One region of the Allobosea sp. LjRoot237 genome, then DNA from elsewhere that is predicted to be linked to it. Evidence: predicted binding sites of a transcription regulator. Region 1 holds the regulator's gene; each other region holds the start of a gene.

Region 1 (3,274 bases):
ATATCGAAGGCATCCAGCTCGTGCATAAATCCGGCGGCAAGTCCGGAACCTATGAGCTGGCAGGGCGATCGGCATGAGCCTCACCCCCGTTCCCGTAGCGCTGCGAGCGCTGCTCGACAGCGTGCCAGGCCCGACACCAGCCGAGACGCTGCCGCTCGCCCATTGCGCCGACCGCGTGCTGGCCGAAGATGTCGCCGCACTCCGAACCCAGCCGCCCTTCGCCAATTCGGCCATGGACGGCTATGCCGCCCGCGCGACTGACCTGGAGCCCGGCAGGGAGCTCAAGGTCATCGGCGAATCCGCCGCCGGCCGCGGCTTTTCCGATCCTGTCGGCCCGGGCGAGACGGTACGCATCTTCACCGGCGCCCCCATTCCGAACGGTGCCGACGCGATCCTGATCCAGGAGCATGCCGAGGGTGTCGGCGGCCCGGTGATCCGCGTCGCCAAGCCGGCGAACAAGGGCCAGTTCATCCGCCCGGCCGGACTGGATTTTCAGACCGGCGCAATCCTGCTGAAGGCCGGCCACCGGCTCGACAGCGCCGCGCTCGGGCTCGCCGCAGCCGCCGGGCATCCGACACTCGCGGTCCGCTGCAAGCCGCTGGTCGCGATCCTCGCGACTGGCGATGAACTCGTCCTGCCCGGCGAGCCGGTCGGCCCCGACCAGATCGTCGCCTCCAACAGCTTCGCGCTCGCCGCACTGGTTGAGCAGGCCGGCGGCACGGCGCTCGATCTCGGCATCGCCCGCGACAACCATCCCGATCTCGCCGGCAAGATCGAGGCGGCACGCAGGGCCGGAGCCGACGTCCTGATCACGCTCGGCGGCGCCTCGGTCGGCGAGCACGATCTCGTCCAGGCGGCGCTGAAGGCGCAAGGCATGGAGCTCGGCTTCTGGAAGATCGCGATGCGCCCGGGCAAGCCGATGATGATGGGCCGCCTCGGCGCCATGGTCGCGCTCGGCCTACCGGGCAACCCGGTCTCCTCGATCGTCTGCGGGCATCTCTTCGCCATCCCGCTGGTCGAGGCTCTGCTCGGCATCGACGATCCCGAACGCGACCGCAGCGAGCCCGCCATCCTGGCCGTCGATCTGCCGGCCAATGACGAGCGCCAAGATTATCTGCGCGCCACCTTCGAAACCATCGATGGCGAGCGGCGTGTCAGGCCATTCGCCAAGCAGGATTCGTCGATGCTGGCCAACCTGGCGCGCGCCGAAGCTCTGGTGATCCGCCCGATCTTCGCCGAGGCCGCCAAGGCGGGCGATTCCTGCCGGATCATCCGGCTGCGCTAGCCGGGGCTCCTGCCCTCCTGCATCGTCACCCCGGACAAGCCGCGTCAGCGGCGCCGATCCGGGATCCATTTCTGAAGCGTTCCGGAATGGATCCCGGGCCTCCCTTCGGTAGCCCGGGATGACAACGCTCTGGAAGCGCGCGCTCTGCTCGGGCAATCCCTTGCGGAACACAAAGCGAACAGCTATGGTGTTCGTGCTTTGTTTCGATTCCAGCCCGAGAGGCGAGCGGCGCGACCATGCTGACACGCAAACAGTTTGAACTGCTTCGCTTCATTCATGAACGCCTGCGTGAATCCGGCGTGCCTCCCTCCTTCGACGAGATGAAGGACGCGCTCGATCTGCGCTCCAAATCCGGCATCCACCGGCTGATCATGGCGCTCGAGGAGCGCGGCTTCATTCGCCGGCTTCCCAACCGGGCGCGCGCCCTCGAGGTCATCAAGATGCCGGACGGCATCGGCGGACAGCAGGCGCAGCGCGCCCGCTTCAGCCCCTCCATCGTCCAGGGCGGGCTCGGCCAGACCCCGCCGGCACCGGCAGCCACCTTGGCGAAGCCGCGCCCGGCGGGCGCCGAAGAGAGCGGGCGCTCCACCGTCTCCATCCCCGTCATGGGCCGCATCGCCGCCGGCACGCCGATCTCGGCGATCCAGGACCGCAGCCATAGCGTCTCCATGCCCGCCGACATGCTTGGCGGCGGCGAGCATTACGCGCTCGAGGTCCGCGGCGATTCGATGATCGAGGCCGGCATCCTCGACGGCGACACTGTGGTGATCCGCAAGCAGGACAGCGCCAATACTGGCGACATCATCGTCGCGCTGATCGACGACGAGGAAGCGACGCTGAAGCGGCTGCGCAAGCGCGGCTCCTCGATCGCGCTCGAAGCGGCCAATCCCGCCTATGAGACGCGCGTGCTCGGGCCGGACCGGGTCAAGATCCAGGGCCGGCTCGTCAATCTGATGCGGCGCTACTGAAGCGCCTCTAGATCCTGTGCCGGCTCTGCAGTAGCGGAAATCGGTGCAGGAGCGGGTTCGGGCACCGGCCTCGTTTCCGGCCGCGCACGGGTCCAGGGACGCAGGCGTGCCACCTCATCCGCCGTATAGGAACGCCAGCCGCCGCGGGCCGCATGATAAGCGGTCGCGCCGTCGCGGATGAGCGCGCTGCGGTCGATCAATCGGGCAGCGCAAGGCGCGCTCCAATAGAGCGACGTCACCACGAGATCGGCGCGCTGGCAGTCCTCGACCAAAGCGATGCGGTCGCGCGTATAGGCGACGCTGCGGCCGTCCGGCAGGCGGATGACGCAACCACGCGCATCGCAGGCGGCGCCCGCGCGCAGGGCCGCATCGTCGGGCGAACGGGAATCGCCGTCGGCATGCAGCCATTGCGTCAGCACGAAGCGGCTCGGCTTGCCGGCGAGCACCATCCGCCCTTCTAGTCCACGCACCAGCACGCCCGAACCATCGCGCTCGATCAGGATATCGGGCTGCGACGGGGTCGAGGCCAGCGCCAGCCCGCCAACCAGCGGCAGCGCAGCAAGGAAACGTAGCGCCGTCGTCCACAGCGTCAGCCAGAGCAAGGACAACGAGAAGCAGATCAGGGCGAGCGAACCGAAGGCGGGCAGCACCACAGTCGAGCGGTCGATGCCGGCGACCCAATGCGCGAGCTGGAGCACGAGGCCGGAAGCCCAACCCATCAGCGCCCAGGCCGGCCAGTCGAGCCCGAACGGATAGGCGAGCACGCCGAAGACGGCGGCCGGCATCACGATCAGCGAGACGAAGGGCAGCGCCAGCGCATTGCCGAGCAGGCCGAACGGGTTGAAGGTCTGGAAGTGGAAGACGCCAAAGGGTGCCGTCGCCGCTGTCGCGACCATGGTCGTGGTCACGATACCCACAGCCGAGAGCCAGAGCGGCCGCAGCGGCCAGGGCCATGACGCCGCCGCCGCGTCGGGCGGGCGCTCCTGCCAGCGCTCGGCGAAGGCGATCAACGCCGCGACCG
Region 2 (3,274 bases), 770 kb from region 1:
CGCGCTCCAGCCCCATGCCGGTGTCGATCGAAGGGCGGGGCAGATCGGTCCTGATGCCGCCAGCCGCTTCCTCGTACTGCATGAAGACGAGGTTCCAGATCTCGATGAAGCGGTCGCCATCCTCGTCGGGCGAGCCCGGGGGGCCACCGGGGATATGGTCGCCATGGTCGTAGAATATCTCGGAACACGGGCCGCAGGGGCCGGTGTCGCCCATGCGCCAGAAATTATCCGAGGTCGAGATGCGGATGATGCGGGAGTCCGGCAGGCCGGCGATCTTCTTCCAGAGCGCGTGCGCATCATCGTCCTCGGAGTAGACCGTGACGGTCAGCTTCTCCTTGGGCAGGCCGAACTCGCGCGTGACCAGGGTCCAGGCATGGGTGATCGCCTGTTCCTTGAAATAGTCGCCGAACGAGAAGTTCCCCAGCATCTCGAAGAAGGTGTGATGGCGGGCGGTGTAGCCGACATTGTCGAGGTCGTTGTGCTTGCCGCCGGCGCGCACGCATTTCTGCGCGGTGGTGGCACGTGCATAGGGCCGCTTCTCCTGGCCGGTGAAGACGTTCTTGAACTGCACCATGCCGGAATTGGCGAACATCAAGGTCGGGTCGTTGCGCGGCACGAGCGGGCTCGACGGCACCACCTCGTGGCCGTTCTTCTTGAAGTAATCGAGGAAGGTCGACCTGATCTCGTTGACGCCGCTCATCGCAATCTTGGCTCTGTTCATGGTGGGGCCGGCCGGCCCGGCGCAGTGGTTCTAGTCAGCGCATGTGCGCCTGTCCAGAAAGCGCCGCAAGGACGCAGTACCGGCAAGAAGCTGACCGCAAAACGGAAACGGGCGACCCAAAGGCCGCCCGTCGACTTGATGACTCTATGTCCCGGTTTGAAGGCTCAGGCCTCGCCCTCGTCGAGATCCTCGGCGGTTGGGTCGGCGTTCTCCAGGATGCGCTCGGCGACCAGGCCGGAATTCTGGCGGATGGTCGTCTCGATCTTGGCGGCGACGTCGGGATTGGCCTTGAGGAAGGTCTTGGCGTTCTCGCGGCCCTGGCCGAGGCGCTGGCTGTCGAAGGAGAACCAGGCGCCGGACTTCTCGACGATGCCGGCCTTGACGCCGAGATCGACCAGCTCGCCGGCCTTCGAGATGCCCTCGCCGAACATGATGTCGAATTCGACCTGCTTGAAGGGCGGCGCGACCTTGTTCTTGACGACCTTGACGCGGACCTGGTTGCCGGTCGCCTCGTCGCGCTCCTTCAGCGTCGAGACGCGGCGGATGTCGAGGCGCACCGAGGCGTAGAATTTCAGCGCATTGCCGCCGGTGGTGGTCTCGGGCGAGCCGTACATCACGCCGATCTTCATGCGGATCTGGTTGATGAAGATGACCATGCAGTTCGAGCGCGAGATCGAGGCGGTGAGCTTGCGCAGCGCCTGGCTCATCAGGCGGGCCTGGAGACCGGGCTGGTTGTCGCCCATCTCGCCCTCGATCTCGGCGCGCGGTGTCAGGGCGGCGACGGAGTCGATGACCAGCACGTCGATCGCGCCGGAGCGGACCAGCGTGTCGGTGATTTCGAGCGCCTGTTCGCCAGTGTCGGGCTGGGAGATCAGGAGATCGTCGAGATTGACGCCGAGCTTGCGGGCATAGACCGGATCGAGCGCATGCTCGGCATCGACGAAGGCGCAGACGCCGCCCTTCTTCTGAGCTTCCGCAATGGTGTGGAGCGCGAGCGTGGTCTTGCCGGAGGATTCAGGCCCGTAGATCTCGACGACGCGGCCCCTCGGCAGGCCGCCGACGCCGAGCGCGATGTCGAGGCCGAGCGAGCCGGTCGAGACCGTCTCGATCTCGATCGCCTGCTGGTTCTTGCCCAGGCGCATGATCGAGCCCTTGCCGAAAGCCCGTTCGATCTGCGAGAGCGCCGCGTCGAGCGCCTTGGCCTTGTCCATCGAAGAGCCTTCCACGAGCCTGAGATTCGCCTGATTCACGACGTGCGCTCCTTATGGCAGGGGCGCGACCACATCTCAATCCGCGCCATGGCGAGGACTATGGTCATGGTTTGTTCTCTCCCGCAAGTTCTTTTTTTGTTCTCATTGGGGTATAGCTAAAATCGTAGGAGCGGGCCGGTCGGCGGCCGCGCTCCAGCTCGTCCTTCAAGCCGACGCGTCAGGTGCAGACCCATTCGCGCACTGCGCATTGCGTGCCTGTCCGCTCGCAGGCCTGCACGGCCTGATCCTCGGCCTCCTGGCGCGTCGGCGCAGCCTTTGCGCTCCAGGGCGTCATGCGGTCGCTCTTGTCCTTGGCCACGGCGAGCGCGCCGCAGTGATGGTACGGGAAGCCGGTGCGGTCATCATCGTCCCAATGGCGATGATTGCGGAAGACGCTCACGACGACGCATGCGTCGCCGCCAGCCCGCCGGCAATGCTCGAGGGCGATGTCCGCCGCCTCTTTCCGCTTGTCGGCGCCCCAGAAGAAGCCGTGCTTCTGGTCGGCGCTCGAATAGGCGATCGCCGCCCAGATGCCGCTTTCCTTCGTCGCGGGCGGAGGCGATTTTCGAGCCGGCGCCAGATCGGCTGCGCCGAGCTGACTCGCGCAGGCGACAAGCACGGCAATGGCTGCAATGGCAGAGCGGAGTTTCATCTTGGCTCCTTATCGTCTGGCGGCCGAGGCTACGGAAACGACGACGCAGCCACTTCCCGTCGGGAGAAGCAGCGCGTTGCCGCCATTATTGGCGACGGCGTAGACGGCGATCTGGCCGAGATTGCTGGCCAGTTTGCTGCCTTGCGGGAGAATGGCCGGAATCTCGCTGCACGGGGTGGAGAATGGCGCCACCCGCACCATGGTGCCTTCGCAGGTCGATTGCGTCGGTGCGGCGAAGACGACGCCGGCGGCCGGTCCGCTATAGTTCTGGGCGGTGTAGCTCATGCCGACCAGGGCCTGCACGGCATGACGATCGGCAGCTTCGTTGTTCCACGACGACTGGACGTCGTATTTCGCGCCATTCGTCAGCAGCTCTCCGAGAACCGGGAACACGGTGGAGCAGCTCTTCAGGCCCGCCTGCCTGGCGTGCTGCAGGAAGGGCGTTTCGGGGCGGGACGGGTCGGTCTTGTTCGTTTCCGCGATCGCCGGTTGCGAGACGAGGTTTCGGATCGTGGCGTAATTCATCGAGCCGTAGGCGAGCCCGCCCAGGGCAACGATGCCGATCGCCGAATAGATCGCGATCCGGGTCCAGTTGCGGTTGGACGCGGTGCGGTCGTCGCCACGGCCTGGCCGGGCCGAATGGCCCTCCTG
Region 3 (3,274 bases), 2.1 Mb from region 1:
AGAACAATCCCCGCCCCCAAAACCTCCCATATTCTCGACCCACCTCATCCCCGAGGGGCGGCCAACCGGAGGCATGTCGTTTGGCGGGATGGGGGCGGCGCCTGCGGGCGAGGGTTGCGCCTCGCTCCCGGGAGGCTTCGGGAACCGACCTGGGGACATTACGATCCCTGCGCGAGGAGCTCGCTAGATGAAGCGGCGGCGTCAGCCGCCGCGACGGCTCGAGGATGCGACAACCCGCTGAGGGGAACTGGCATCCGGGAGCCTCGCGGCGAGCCCGCCACCGGCTTCGCAGAAGCGCGGCCCGGGGTCCTTAAAATCGCCGATTGGCGGAGCGCCACGGGGCGTGCGGATGGTGGCTCAATCCATCCGCGCCGCTTCCTGGCTCAATGGAAGCGGACCACTACCACCAACGCCTCGCGGCGCTCCGCTGCCCCTCATCAGACGAAGCGCCCGCAGGATCAGCTTGCGGGCGGGAAATTCGCGCGAGTTCAAGCAAGGCGCGGGGAACCCTTCTCCCGTGTGGGAGAAGGGCAGGGATGAGGGCCTGCCCTATCAGAATGAGGAGGCAGCGATGCCGTCGCGCCTTCTGAGGAAAGGGCAGGCCCTCATCCGGCGCTTCGCGCCACCTTCTCCCATCCGGGAGAAGGTTGGGTCGCGCTTCCGGCACCTAACGCCCTCAACCGCCTACTCCGCCGCCTTCAGCCCCTTGGCGAAAGGCAGCGCCGGCTCGGCCGGGCGGGCGTCGTCGAATTCGAGCGCGCCGATCCTCTCGGCCCGGCCGGTGACCTTGCCGGCCGAGGTCTTGATCTGGCTGACGTCGTCCTGTGCCTGGCGGAAATGGTTGTCGAGCTTGTCGACGCGGTCGCCGAGCCGGCGGACGTCGTCGAGCAGCTTGCCGACCTCCGACTGGATCACCTGCGCCTCCTCGCGCATGCGGGCATCGCGCACCAGCGACTGCATCAGCTGGATCGCCAGCGCCAGCAGCGAGGGCGAGACGATCATCACCCGCGCTCGGTGCGCCTTCTGGATCACGTCGTCGAAATGCTCGTGCAAATCGGCATAGATCGATTCCGACGGCACGAAGAGCAGCGCCATGTCCTGCGTCTCGCCCGGCAGGAAATAGCGCTCGGCGATGTCCTTGACGTGCTGGCCGACATCGCCGCGCACTCGCGCCGAGGCCTGCTTTTTCGCCTCGTCGCCGCGCGCCTCGCGCAGCATGGTGAAGCTCTCCAGCGGGAACTTGGCGTCGATGACGAGGCCGCGCCCGTCGCCCGGCAAGGTGACGAGGCAGTCCGGCCGCTTGCCGCTCGAGAGTGTCGGCTGGAACGAAAAGAACGCCGCTGGCAGCCCGTCGCGGATGATCGCTTCCATCCGGCCCTGGCCATAGGCGCCGCGCGCCTGCTTGTTGGAGAGCACGTCCTTCAGCGTCACCACCTCGCCGGTGAGCTCGGTCAGGTTCTTCTGGGCGCTGTCGATGACGGCGAGCCGTTCCTGCAATTTGCCGAGACTCTCACTGGTCTGGCGGACATTCTGCTCAAGGCCGGCGCCGACCTGCTGGCGCAACCCGTCCATCCGGTCGGCCATGATGCGGGCGAGGTCGCCCTGCCGGGTCGAGAGGATCTCGGCCATGGTCTGCATGCGGCCGGTGAGCTCGGCCTGCAGCCGGTTCATCTCGGCGACCTTGTCGTCCATCTCGCGGGCACGCTCGGCCGCCATCGCCGCTTCCATTTCGCGCCGATGCGAGCCGCGCCAGGACGAGACCAGCGCCAGCGTCAGCAGGATGAGCGTCAGCCCGGCAAAGCCGAAGGCGGCCTCGGCCCAGCTCACCGGCCGCTCGAGCAGGACGAAAGCGATCTGGTTCATCGTAGAAGCCTACACGATTCGCGTGGCAATTCTAGAACGAAAGCGGAACAGTTTGACCGCTTCCCCACAAGAGCTTATGTCGCCGCAACTCCCGATAATCGTTTCAGAGCGCCCTATGGCTATCCGTCCTCTCGTCATCCTGCCCGACTCGATGCTGCGCAAGGTTTCCGCGCCGATCGGCGACATCACGCCGGAGATCCGCAAGCTCGCGCAGGACATGCTGGATACGATGTACGACGCGCCGGGAATCGGGCTCGCCGCGATCCAGATCGGCGAGCCGGTCCGCCTTGTCACCCTCGACGTCTCGAAGAAGGCGGAAGAGGGCGAGGAGCAGGCGCGCGAGCCGATGGTCTTCGTCAATCCGGAGGTGACGTGGAGTTCGGAGGAACTCAGCACCTATGAGGAGGGCTGCCTCTCGATCCCCGAATATTACGAGGAGGTCGAGCGGCCGTCGCGGGTCAAGGTCAGCTATCGCGATCTCGACGGCAAGGTGCAGGAGATCGAGGCCGACGGCCTGCTTGCCACCTGCCTGCAGCATGAGATCGACCATCTCAACGGCGTGCTCTTCATCGATTATCTGTCGCGGCTGAAGCGGGAGCGCGTGACCAAGCGCTTCGCCAAGGCGGCGAAACGGGACAGCGCCGCTTAAGATCGGGCGACGAAACACGCACGTCTCCGGACAAGCCGCGTGAGCGGCGCCATTCCGGAATCCATCGTAAAATGCCGGAGCCCTTCGATGGATTCCGGGCCTTCGCTTCGCTACGCCCGGAATGACGGGCCCGTTTTGGGGTAAAGTCCGCGTATGAGCTTGCGCGTCATCTTCATGGGCACGCCGGATTTCGCCGTGCCCACCTTGACCGAGATCATCGGCCAGGGCCACGAGGTCGTTTCCGTCTATACCCGTGCCCCGGCGCCGGCCGGGCGCGGCATGGAGCTCAGACCCTCGCCGGTCCAGGTCACGGCCGAGCGCTTCGGCATCCCGGTGTTCTCGCCGAAGACGCTGAAGAACGCCGAGGCCGCCGAGGTCATGGCCTCGCACCAGGCCGATGTCGCCGTCGTCGTCGCCTATGGCCTGATCCTGCCGAAGGCGATCCTGGAGGTGCCGGAGCTCGGCTGCCTCAACCTGCATGCTTCGCTGCTGCCGCGCTGGCGCGGCGCCGCGCCGATCCAGCGCGCCATCATGGCCGGCGATACCGAGACCGGTGTCTGCGTGATGAAGATGGAGGAGGGGCTCGATACGGGGCCTGTCGCCATGGTCGAGACGCTGGCGATCGACGGCAACGCCACCGCCGGCGAGATGCATGACCGGCTCGCCGGCCTCGGCGCCGACCTGATGGTCCGGGCGCTTCCGGCGCTCGGGCGCGGGGCCTTACGCTTCACGCCGCAGCCCGAAGAGGGCGTGACCTATGCC

What was found. Region 1 encodes LexA, which represses DNA repair genes until DNA is damaged. Its sites were predicted from a motif close to TGTTCNNNNTGTGTTCNG; they were not measured.
Region 2: the regulator LexA is predicted to act here: its motif matches at 2,058-2,075, upstream of recA (recombinase RecA).
Region 3: the regulator LexA is predicted to act here: its motif matches at 1,896-1,913, upstream of ACSQ24_RS22060 (DNA recombination protein RmuC).

The regions. Positions count from the first base shown of each region.
Region 1 covers NZ_CAXUQP020000001.1:2,401,394-2,404,667, reverse strand. The annotation lists gene moaC (cyclic pyranopterin monophosphate synthase MoaC) at 1-77, shown strand, start outside; gene ACSQ24_RS11670 (molybdopterin molybdotransferase MoeA) at 74-1,285, shown strand; gene lexA (transcriptional repressor LexA) at 1,522-2,253, shown strand; gene ACSQ24_RS11660 (ComEC/Rec2 family competence protein) at 2,247-3,274, opposite strand, start outside.
Region 2 covers NZ_CAXUQP020000001.1:1,633,687-1,636,960, forward strand. The annotation lists gene alaS (alanine--tRNA ligase) at 1-700, opposite strand, end outside; gene recA (recombinase RecA) at 886-1,971, opposite strand; gene ACSQ24_RS07915 (DUF4189 domain-containing protein) at 2,150-2,623, opposite strand; gene ACSQ24_RS07920 (hypothetical protein) at 2,633-3,274, opposite strand, start outside.
Region 3 covers NZ_CAXUQP020000001.1:4,514,599-4,517,872, reverse strand. The annotation lists gene ACSQ24_RS22060 (DNA recombination protein RmuC) at 685-1,863, opposite strand; gene def (peptide deformylase) at 1,979-2,512, shown strand; gene fmt (methionyl-tRNA formyltransferase) at 2,666-3,274, shown strand, end outside.